2 regions of the Paenibacillus sp. SRL342 genome follow, and region 2 is predicted to be linked to the other one. Evidence: riboswitches for the same ligand, from Rfam matches in the RefSeq annotation. Region 2 holds a riboswitch; the other holds the start of a gene.

Region 1 (5,002 bases), 3.3 Mb from region 2:
TGTCTACTGTCATAACTTGACGGTGGGCATTTTTTTGTAGCTTTACTTTGTTCTAACAAATCTAACACACGTTATTATAGATAATTATCTCAAATTCAAGGTCTCGTTGCAGTTTTTTAGCATAATAACGCCGCTGAGATTCGTTAGATTTTTCGTTCCCTAAAAACTGGCCTAATAAGATGTTCTCGATTCGTTAGCGCTGTAATTGTGGTGGAAGGTAGCCTATCTTTGCCTCTGATCACCTTAAATCAAGGGAAAGAATTCGCTCTATTCATTTGCACAAGATTGCCCAGGAAATACTTATGGCCAACCGAATCAAACACTTTTGTTAACGACAGGCACTACAGGGCCATTGCCTTTGATGAATTTACCGAATACATATCGGACGAGGGGTCCCAAAATGATCAATTGATATGGCAGCGCCAGGCTGAAGTTACGAGCAATGGTATGGAGATACGTACGGAATACGGATGACCCACTTAATTGATCAGCGAGATATGCTGAAACCATCCCATACAAGGACATGATCAGAACCATGCCAATCACCATAAAAAATGACATGGCTAGCACACCCAGAATTTTGTTGGACTTGTCAAAGGGCAAGGAAAAAGCAATCTTTCTCGCCACAGGGCCAACAATGAAAGACTCCACCAGAAACGCGATGACAAAACATAATATGAATTGAAGCAGTATCTCAAGCGGGGACATCTTACCGAGTAACCCACTGTGCCATAAATTGAATGTCATCATGACGACAACCATTCCTGTACACATCATTAATCCGAAAATAATTTGTTCCTTCTTGCTTGTTGGCAATTCTCTCATCCTCTCTGTTTACCTTCGTAATTATAGAGATGAGGAAACCCTCCACATAAGTGAACATTCTGTGAACAGTTGTGATTTTTCCAAATTAAAATTTGTAAAAGTAGCTATATCTATTAGCTGGTTCTTCTCTACAACAGAAATCTCCAGAGAAAAGACAGTTTGGATAAAGCTGTGATTGCCATTCGTTTGAAAACAGGGCCTTTCTGATTCGTAGATTCTGCTGGATACTCACCATTATTCACACGTGTACTATGTGCACGTTTGATATCCATAGCTTCTGTTAGTTCGTTGGCGAATGCAGAACCAGAAATGACCACAGCAGATTCGGTATTTAGAAAGGCGGATCTGGGATCAAGGTTATACGAACCAACCATGCTGAGGTAATCATCCATGACAAATGATTTGCCGTGTATGGAATAAGGGCCTTGGTATTCATAAATGGCCAGATTGGTATCAAGCAACCGTTTCTTAGAGCTTAAGTATCCCGCGAAAGCCAAAGGGTTAGGGGTCTGCTGGATTGAATTGGTTACCATGACCCATTCTGCTTTTGGATTCATCGACAGATGTACGGCTTTCTTCATTTTCTTGGTAGGAATGGCATATGGCGTCTGAAGGTACACCTTCGACTTTGCTTGATTGGCGAAATGAACAAATGCTCTCCACATGATCGGGTCTTTATACAGCCTTTGGATTGGATTGTGAATGAAAGCGACGTGGTCGGAACGAAGAGCCTCTTGAGCCCATTCCTTCGGCAACACTTTAACAAAAGGATCGCTCTGAGCCCGAGCTTTTTTATATAACTGAGCCAGCCGAGCCAGCTCTTTTAACCCCTTTGCATGATGTTGACGTTTGGCATGTTTTTCTGGTTTGGTGAATGGATGTTCCCATAACAGATCTATATATTTTTTCATTTCAACAACTGTGCTGTTCGTATTATGGTTTGGATTGTAAACAAGGACATCCCGATCGAATACATAGTCTTTTTTGGGTTGCAATGCCATGTATCTATCACCAATATTTTGGCCGCCAATGATGCCATATGTGTTGTCGACAAGAAAGATCTTGTCATGCAGACGGTTATGCCATGTCCATGGCATAACTATGTTGAGTGGTTCATAATACCTTAACTCCACATTGGGGTGAGCTGCAATGGCATTAGGAATATCACGCAATTCTCCGCGCATGTTGTGAAAAATCCCGTCTAAAATGATTCGAACATGAACACCCCGATCAGCTGCATCGAATAAAGCAGCAAAAAAGAGTTGAGATGTTTTTCCTTTTTGGATGGAGTAATAAGCCAGGTCGATGCTTGTTTTTGCCTCTCGAATGGTCTGGATTCTCACCTGACCGGATTGAAAGCCGTCCTCCAAGAGCAGTACGCGATCTGTCGTACTTCCTGCGGTTAACAATTTTTGCATATCCGTATTTTCAATAGTAGATGGAGACGGAACCAAAAATAAAAGGTAAGCTGTGAAAAAAACGTAGACACAATAGGACAGAATAATTGCGAATATGGTTTTAAGGATCATTCAGTACGCCCCCATTTTTATGTAAAAAGTAATTATTTGTATAGCAGTACTATCTCCTTTTGTATCTAAATTATGTTGTTTAAATGAAGCAAGCGTCTCCGGTCAAGGTCAATCGATCAAGAGCTGATCACTGAAATAGGGAAAGCAGCCCTGATGCGACGAGATATCAAACATCGGATTTGATCCAAGTTTTTGTTGAAAACCTTCCAGATCCTCAGCACTGAGGCTATGGCCCACTATCCGATGCTTTTGCACTCAGCCAGATTTCCTTATATGATTCGCCACGATAATTATTGAAAATAACACATCTAAACAGGCTGATATACATATGTATAACGGCCTGTTTGATAAGTTCATACGTGTCCCCATCCAGTTCCTGACTGGACACGTTCCACCCGCTGGCCTATAATTACACCTAGTAATGCCCGTAACTTCATAGTTTCCCAGGGGAGTCGGAATTGGCCGGCTGAGAGTGTATCCCACCAAGATACTAACCCTTAGACCTGATCTGGATCATGCCAGCGTAGGAATCGGAGTATATCGAAATGGCACAGCCCTATGGCTGAACGCCACCTCTCTAACGCCTGCACGCGTCCCGGAATACGGGGCGCTTTTTTAATGTTCTTTTATATAGCCAGAGAGCTAAAAAAAGTGACGTTATCCAGATCTCAACTGGTATAAATCTGTCGATTTATGCAAGATGATTGGATATGAAGCCAAGGAGTACCCCGTGCCAATCGGCCGGACATACCGAAGGAGAGAACCACAAATGAAATGGCGTAAAACGATGGGATTGTTGCTCTTATGCGTGCTTATGGTGACTGTAGCCGCATGTGGTGGCAAAGAAGCTGCCCCAGCTGGGCAGAACGGCAACACAAATACGGAAAGCAGCAACGAAGGTGACACTGCCGCCCTGAAAGATATTAAAGTGGTGCTCGACTGGACACCAAATACGAATCATACCGGCCTGTATGCAGCTGTAGATCAAGGTTTTTACAAGGCCGAAGGCTTGAACGTGGAGATTGTACAACCAGGTGCCGGTGGCGCAGATACGATGGTTGCCTCCAATGAAGTACCGTTTGGCGTAAGTTATCAGGAGAGTGTAACTCAAGCCCGCACACAGGGTGTTCCTCTCGTCTCCATTGCAGCAGTTATTCAGCATAATACATCCGGGTTCGCCGCTCCGGCGAATCGGAATATCAAATCACCGAAAGATTTTGAGGGTAAAACCTATGGCGGTTGGGGTTCCCCTGTGGAAGAAGCCGTGATGCAATCCATTATGGAAGGCGACGGAGCCGATGTATCGAAAGTGAAAAACATTAACATGGGTGACGCTGACTTTTTCACCGCAGTGAAACGGGACATTGATTTTGCGTGGATTTTCTACGCCTGGACAGGCATTGAAGCCGAACTGCGCGGGGAACCGATCAACATGTTATATGTGAAGGATTATTCAGAAGCATTGGATTACTACACGCCTGTCCTCGTAACCAACGAGCAAACGATCCAAAACGACCCTGAGTTGGTGAAAGCATTCCTGAAAGCCACCTCCGAAGGGTATCAATACGCAATTGATCATCCCGAAGACGCAGCCAACATTCTGATCAAGGCTGTACCGGATCTGGATAAGGAATTGGTGCTGGCAAGCCAGAAATGGCTTAGTCCAAAGTACACAGATGACGCCCCGCGCTGGGGAGAACAAAAACAGGAAGTGTGGCAAAACTACACTGACTGGATGTTTAGCAAAAAACTGCTGGATGAACAGATCGATGTGAGCAAGGCATATACAAACGAGTTTTTACCCCAATAAAATTTCTCATATAAAACGAACTTAATATTTACACGAGGACGGAGAGGACAGAAATAACGTGAAAAAGCGAAGCGGTCGCCTAAAAGCTTTCTGAAAGAAAGCTTCATCGGAAGCATACGCTATCACCGGATTTTCCCTTTAGAGAAAGGGAATCAAAAAAATCTGGGGATAACAGCGATTGGAAGGTTATTCTGTCATCGAAGTGGTAAGTGTAACAGTCATTAGTTCATTTTATATATCACGAAAGGAGCCGTGATCTCTCATGGCAAGCACATTACTTAGCATTCAGGTTATTCCCAAAACGCCAAATGGCGAGAACTCTTATCCTTACGTAGATCGCGCCATTGAAGTTATTCAGCAATCCGGCCTGAAATATCAGGTGAACGCACTCGACACCACGATGGAGGGGGAACTGGAGGAACTGCTGGAGGTTGTCCGCAAGATGCACGAGGTACTCGTGGAGGCTGGCAGCCCAAGCATCATCTCCCAGATCAAAATCGCCCATAGCCCTACTGGCTTCAGCATGGATACCCTGACGGAGAAGTATCGCTAATGCATGCCTATTTCAAAAGTGTATGGCCGCCCATTGTGGCGGTTATTCTCTTTATAGCGATATGGCAGGGAGCCGTCTCCCTCTTCCATATTGAGAAATGGATGCTGCCTGCACCGTCCGATATCGCCCGCGAAGCAGCAACTCAGGCCGAACGGCTTGGCATGCACGCTTCCGCAACCATTCAGTTAACGCTTATCGGATTCGCCGCTGGCACGGCGGTCGGATTGCTGATTGCGATGGTGCTGCATTTGGTCCCTTTTCTCAAGTCAGCCCTGTATCCTTTAC
Region 2 (5,002 bases):
CCTCGATTTTGAAATTGTCCGATACATCTAAAAATACTAAAAAACTTCAGCGTAAGCCGAAGCATGTTGACGTTAACTATATGTGTTCTAGGAAAAATGCTTCCAAAACTCTGCCAAGCTTATCTGTACCAAAACCGTTTTATTGTTGGTCCGGCAGACGTAATGCGTTTGCTGAAGTTAGCGCTTGATCTAAAAATTCCTCTGCTCGGGTCAATTGCTGCCTGGCGACCTCCAACGCTTGTGAATTTGTTGCATTAGATTCACTTAACAAGCTTATTGCCTGATTTAAAGCCGTCTGCACCTCAGAAACCGCGTTAGATGCATGCTGCTCTAGCGTATTACTACCACTCGAGTTAAGTGCATCTTCTGCCGGTTTTCTTGCGTTTTCGGTTGCTAGATCAATTTTGTTTTTATTGGGCACCGTGACTTCTCCTTCCTTCAGTAAAATCATTCATTTAGACAGAAATAAGTATGGGATTGAGATTTTGTTTATATCCCTGCGACTGATGGGAATATTCGGAACTTACCTCTCCGGTGATCCATATTAGTATAAGATCCGATGCATTGGAAAATCTAATCTTGATGAAAAAGGAGGGGATCATTTCTGAATGGCTAATCCAACGCTAGCGCCGCACGAATCGATGGAACTGCATGAAGCGTTAAACTTCAAAACGCTCTGCATCGCTAAGTCGAAACTTATGCAAGGCCTGGTCTTTGACCAAGAGCTAAAAGCATTAATGCAGAAAGACGTAATTCAATCCATACAACAGATCGCTGAGCTGCAAGCAATCTACGCAAGAGCTCCTTTTCAAGCACCCGTTCCGAATAATCCGACACCTATAACACATTAAGGGGAACTCAGATGAATACCGATTATTTAGATCCGATTAATTCATTGAATATGCCGGAAATGGCAGATATGACTTTTGCCATGGACTTCCTTCTTCGTGCCAAGGAGGGGGTACGTAATATGTCCATCGCCCTGACGGAAACGGCTTCACCGGATGTAAGAGCCCTGCTGCATACTCATCTTAAGCAGGGGATTGCAATGCACCAAGAAATCTCAGAGCTCATGATTCGCAAAAAATGGTTTCATCCTTATGAGCTGAACGAACAGTACCAACTCGATCAGCTTTCGGCGAAAAATACGGTGATGATCGGGCAGATGAATCTGTTCCCGGGAGATACGTCACGTAAAGGGATGTTTGATCGGACCCCAGATGAGCATATTGGAGGACATAAAGCATGAAGGCGGTAACGTATCAAGGGGTTAAAAATGTTGTGGTCAAAGAGGTGCCGGATGCGAAGATTGTGAAACCGGACGATATGATCGTAAAGATCACCAGTACCGCCATTTGCGGTTCTGACCTTCATCTGATTCACGGGATGATCCCTAACCTTCAGGAGAACTATGTCATCGGACATGAGCCGATGGGGATCGTAGAAGAAGTAGGTCCTGGCGTGACCAAGGTAAAAAAAGGCGACCGTGTGATCATTCCGTTTAACATCGCATGCGGAGAATGCTTTTTTTGCAAAAATCAGCTGGAAAGCCAATGTGACAATTCCAACGAGCACGGGGATATGGGCGCTTATTTCGGCTACTCCGGAACGACCGGCGGATATCCCGGCGGGCAAGCCGAGTATTTACGGGTCCCATTTGCTAATTTTACCCATTTTAAGATCCCTGAGAACTGCGAACAACCGGACGAAAAGCTAAGTTTGATCGCCGATGCCATGACGACAGCATTCTGGAGCGTAGATAACGCCGGCGTTAAGAATGGTGATACAGTCATCGTGCTCGGCTGCGGTCCGGTCGGACTCCTGGCCCAGAAGTTCTGCTGGCTGAAAGGTGCTAAGCGGGTCATAGCCGTCGACTATGTCGATTACCGCTTAAAGCATGCAAAGCGAACGAACAATGTGGAAATCGTAAACTTCGAACAGGATAAGAATATTGGGAACACTCTCAAAGAAATGACCAAAGGCGGCGCCGATGTTGTGATTGATGCGGTAGGAATGGACGGCAAGATGAGCGATCTTGAATTTCTAGCCAGCGGTATGAAACTGCAAGGCGGCACCATGAGCGCATTTATCATTGCATCTCAGGCTGTCCGCAAAGGTGGTACCATTCAAGTCACTGGGGTATACGGCGGACGTTATAACGGATTCCCACTCGGTGACATCATGCAGCGAAACGTGAATATCCGTTCCGGACAAGCTCCGGTCATTCACTACATGCCATACATGTACGAGTTGGTGACGTCTGGCAAAGTGAACCCTGGGGACATTGTTACGCACGTCATTCCGCTCAGCGAGGCCAAGCGGGGCTATGAAGTGTTCGATACAAAAACGGACGATTGCATTAAAGTCATCTTAAAGCCTTAAATATGAGTAGATACACGGGAGGACAATCTGAATGAATTCCACTTACGCTTTGCATGACTAAATGTAAGACGATGCAAGCTCTGGTAACCGACCCGGAGCTCAAACAAATTTTGAAACAAGATGCGATATTATCACAACAGCAGCTTCAGGAGCTCGGTGGAGTGCTGTCTAAAGCGACTGTATAGGAGATAAAAAAATGAACCCAATATTAGAACACATGACTGGTCTTAATACGCTGACCGATGACGTGATTGCAATGGATTTTTTGATGAACGCCAAGAGCAGCGTCAGAAACTACGCCATGGCTGTGACCGAATGTGCCACCCCCGAAATCAAACAAATTTTGATGAAACAGCTCGATGAAGCCATAGACTCTCATGAAAAGATATCAAATTACATGGTGCAGCATGGCTTATACCACCCTTACCATATTGCAGAGCAAATTCAGCTCGATCTGAAAAATATTCAAACTGCTATGAACATTCCGTCCTGACGCCCTTTTTTCGGTATCGTTGCAGCTCCACGAGAGAAACAAAAGGTAACAAACGAAAGCTCGTATGAAGCAAGGGGGGATAACCTCCCTCTTCAATACGAACTTTTATGCCCTCTTATTGTTTATGGACGCTGCTCTCTAAATTGAATTAACTACCATTGAACTCAAAGCTCCAGCCTCCATGACATCTCCCAAAAATCAAGCTCAAAGCGACTGCACATCACGAAAATATCTTCCATCCGTTGGTACGTTCCCTCGCTACAGCCTTCTAATAACTTATCCGTTAACGTCACAAGGGATTGATTGTTGCTGTTGTATTCAGAGGAAGCATATCCTGTGATCCAATCTCCATAAAAAGGATGATCAGCTGCACCTGGCTTTTGAGCAAGGACTTGACCAATCTCTGCATAGCTCCATGAACAGGCCAGAATGGATACAAGTACTTCTGCTATACCACCCGCATGGGAAACAGAGAGCATATAGTTAGTATAGGCTGCATTTTTCAGTGCAGGTTTTACCTGAAAAACATGATCCTCTGTAATCTCTAGTCGTTCCATATAAGATCGATGAATTTTCATTTCGCCATTCAGGATGTTATCTACATTTTTACTAAAAAACTGCATCAATTTGGGGTCGTGCGACTTGACGATACCTAGTGCAAATACGCGGGCATAATCGAACAGGTACAAGTAGTCTTGCAACAAATAATAACGAAATTGTTCAACCGGTAAGGAACCATCTCCGATCCCTTTCACAAAGGGATGCTCAAGACATTCCTTCCACACAGGCTGTGCCGCCCGATATAGTCTCTCTGAAATAGTCAACATATGTTCCTCCAATTCATAATGTACGTATTTAAAAACAAAAAAACGAAACATCCATAGGATGTTTCGCAGACAAATACACTAAAACAAGAGGGTTCGCATGAGCTACCCAAGTACAGTGTTTCATCGTTGCATCCCTACGTTGGCATTATCCAAATCAGGTAAGGTCGGTTTAACACCCTCTCAGCCGGTTAAGGCTCCCTCGCAAACGGTTGTATGTAGTTGATTACTTTCTTATCCGCATAAAAGAATAAAATAACATCCATTTAGTATATCAAGGGCTGTTTAATACAGTCAAGACAGATTGTATCACGCCTCATCAGCTTGAGTGACGTCTTTAAATGATGAAAACCATCACAACAATGGTTGAGTTTTATCCACTGTTATGATGGTTTCTATTCTTACAATTATTGTCGATGGTTTAATGACCGAGCTTGTTCTTTCCGACAAAAGTGAGTATTCCGTACTGCGAAGTGTTTCTCCAGCTCTCATTGGTCGTATCATTCCATTTGGCTACGTTCTGTTTACCTCCGCCCTGGTTGTCGTTAATTTGAAGATCGAAACCGAGAACATTTCCTGCTTTGGGCGTCAGTGATTGCAACTGGATTCTGGCTTCTACGAGATATCCTTTATTTGTTTTCTTCACAGCACTTACAAGGCGTCCGGGTGAGGCACCCCCTGCAAAGGTTCCCACATTGTCTGCACTGATTCTGAACTGGGCATCATCATATTGAAAATACGGTGTGCGCTGGTGATTCTCGTCCAGGAAAATCTCAACCGAATCCTGATCCCATGGGTTGATGTTATCTGTGATGATGTTTGGATCAGTGACGTCGATCAGCAGGTATAGATACTCACCTGTCCACATTGCCCGAGCGACTGCCTCTGCACCTTCGTTCTCATTCAACCGTTTTACTTCAAATGGTACAGCCTTATTCCATGATGTGTCTTTCTTCCCATCAATCTGAACAATCCCTTGTACAGCTTGTGCAGATTTGGGCATAGGGGCAAGCTGAATCACGCCGTATTTGCTTGTATCCTGTTCCTGAGATTGTGTTCGATCATTCCAGTACATTGGATTATAAGGTTGTGTCCCACTTGAACCGCCATCAGTCACACGGATATCCAATCCGGCTTCATATTCTGATCCGACTTGGATACCACCCCACGGAATGGACAATTCAACCTGATATCCTGCTTTGGTCTCGCGTACACGATATGAACGCTGCTCCACGCCCTCAGCTTTGCCCGACCGCTTAATGATTACGTGTCGGTCATCTGCTTCATATGAAGTGGTCTTGCC

The links. Region 2 has a riboswitch for thiamine pyrophosphate ahead of tenA (thiaminase II). Riboswitches for the same ligand answer to the same signal wherever they lie in the genome.
Region 1: it holds a riboswitch for thiamine pyrophosphate, as region 2 does, so the genes downstream of both, AC4E8D_RS02395 (ABC transporter substrate-binding protein) here and tenA (thiaminase II) in region 2, are expected to answer to the same signal.

Annotation. Positions count from the first base shown of each region.
Region 1 covers NZ_OZ481790.1:494,815-499,816, reverse strand. The annotation lists gene AC4E8D_RS02405 (DUF2798 domain-containing protein) at 316-825, opposite strand; gene AC4E8D_RS02400 (phospholipase D-like domain-containing protein) at 954-2,243, opposite strand; TPP riboswitch at 2,790-2,902, shown strand; gene AC4E8D_RS02395 (ABC transporter substrate-binding protein) at 3,124-4,164, shown strand; gene AC4E8D_RS02390 (thiamine-binding protein) at 4,427-4,717, shown strand; gene AC4E8D_RS02385 (ABC transporter permease) at 4,717-5,002, shown strand, end outside.
Region 2 covers NZ_OZ481790.1:3,814,529-3,819,530, reverse strand. The annotation lists gene AC4E8D_RS16695 (hypothetical protein) at 140-421, opposite strand; gene AC4E8D_RS16690 (hypothetical protein) at 609-851, shown strand; gene AC4E8D_RS16685 (spore coat protein) at 863-1,249, shown strand; gene AC4E8D_RS16680 (zinc-dependent alcohol dehydrogenase) at 1,246-2,382, shown strand; gene AC4E8D_RS16675 (hypothetical protein) at 2,418-2,567, shown strand; gene AC4E8D_RS16670 (spore coat protein) at 2,579-2,875, shown strand; gene tenA (thiaminase II) at 3,040-3,702, opposite strand; TPP riboswitch at 3,816-3,913, opposite strand; gene AC4E8D_RS16660 (endo-1,4-beta-xylanase) at 4,121-5,002, opposite strand, start outside.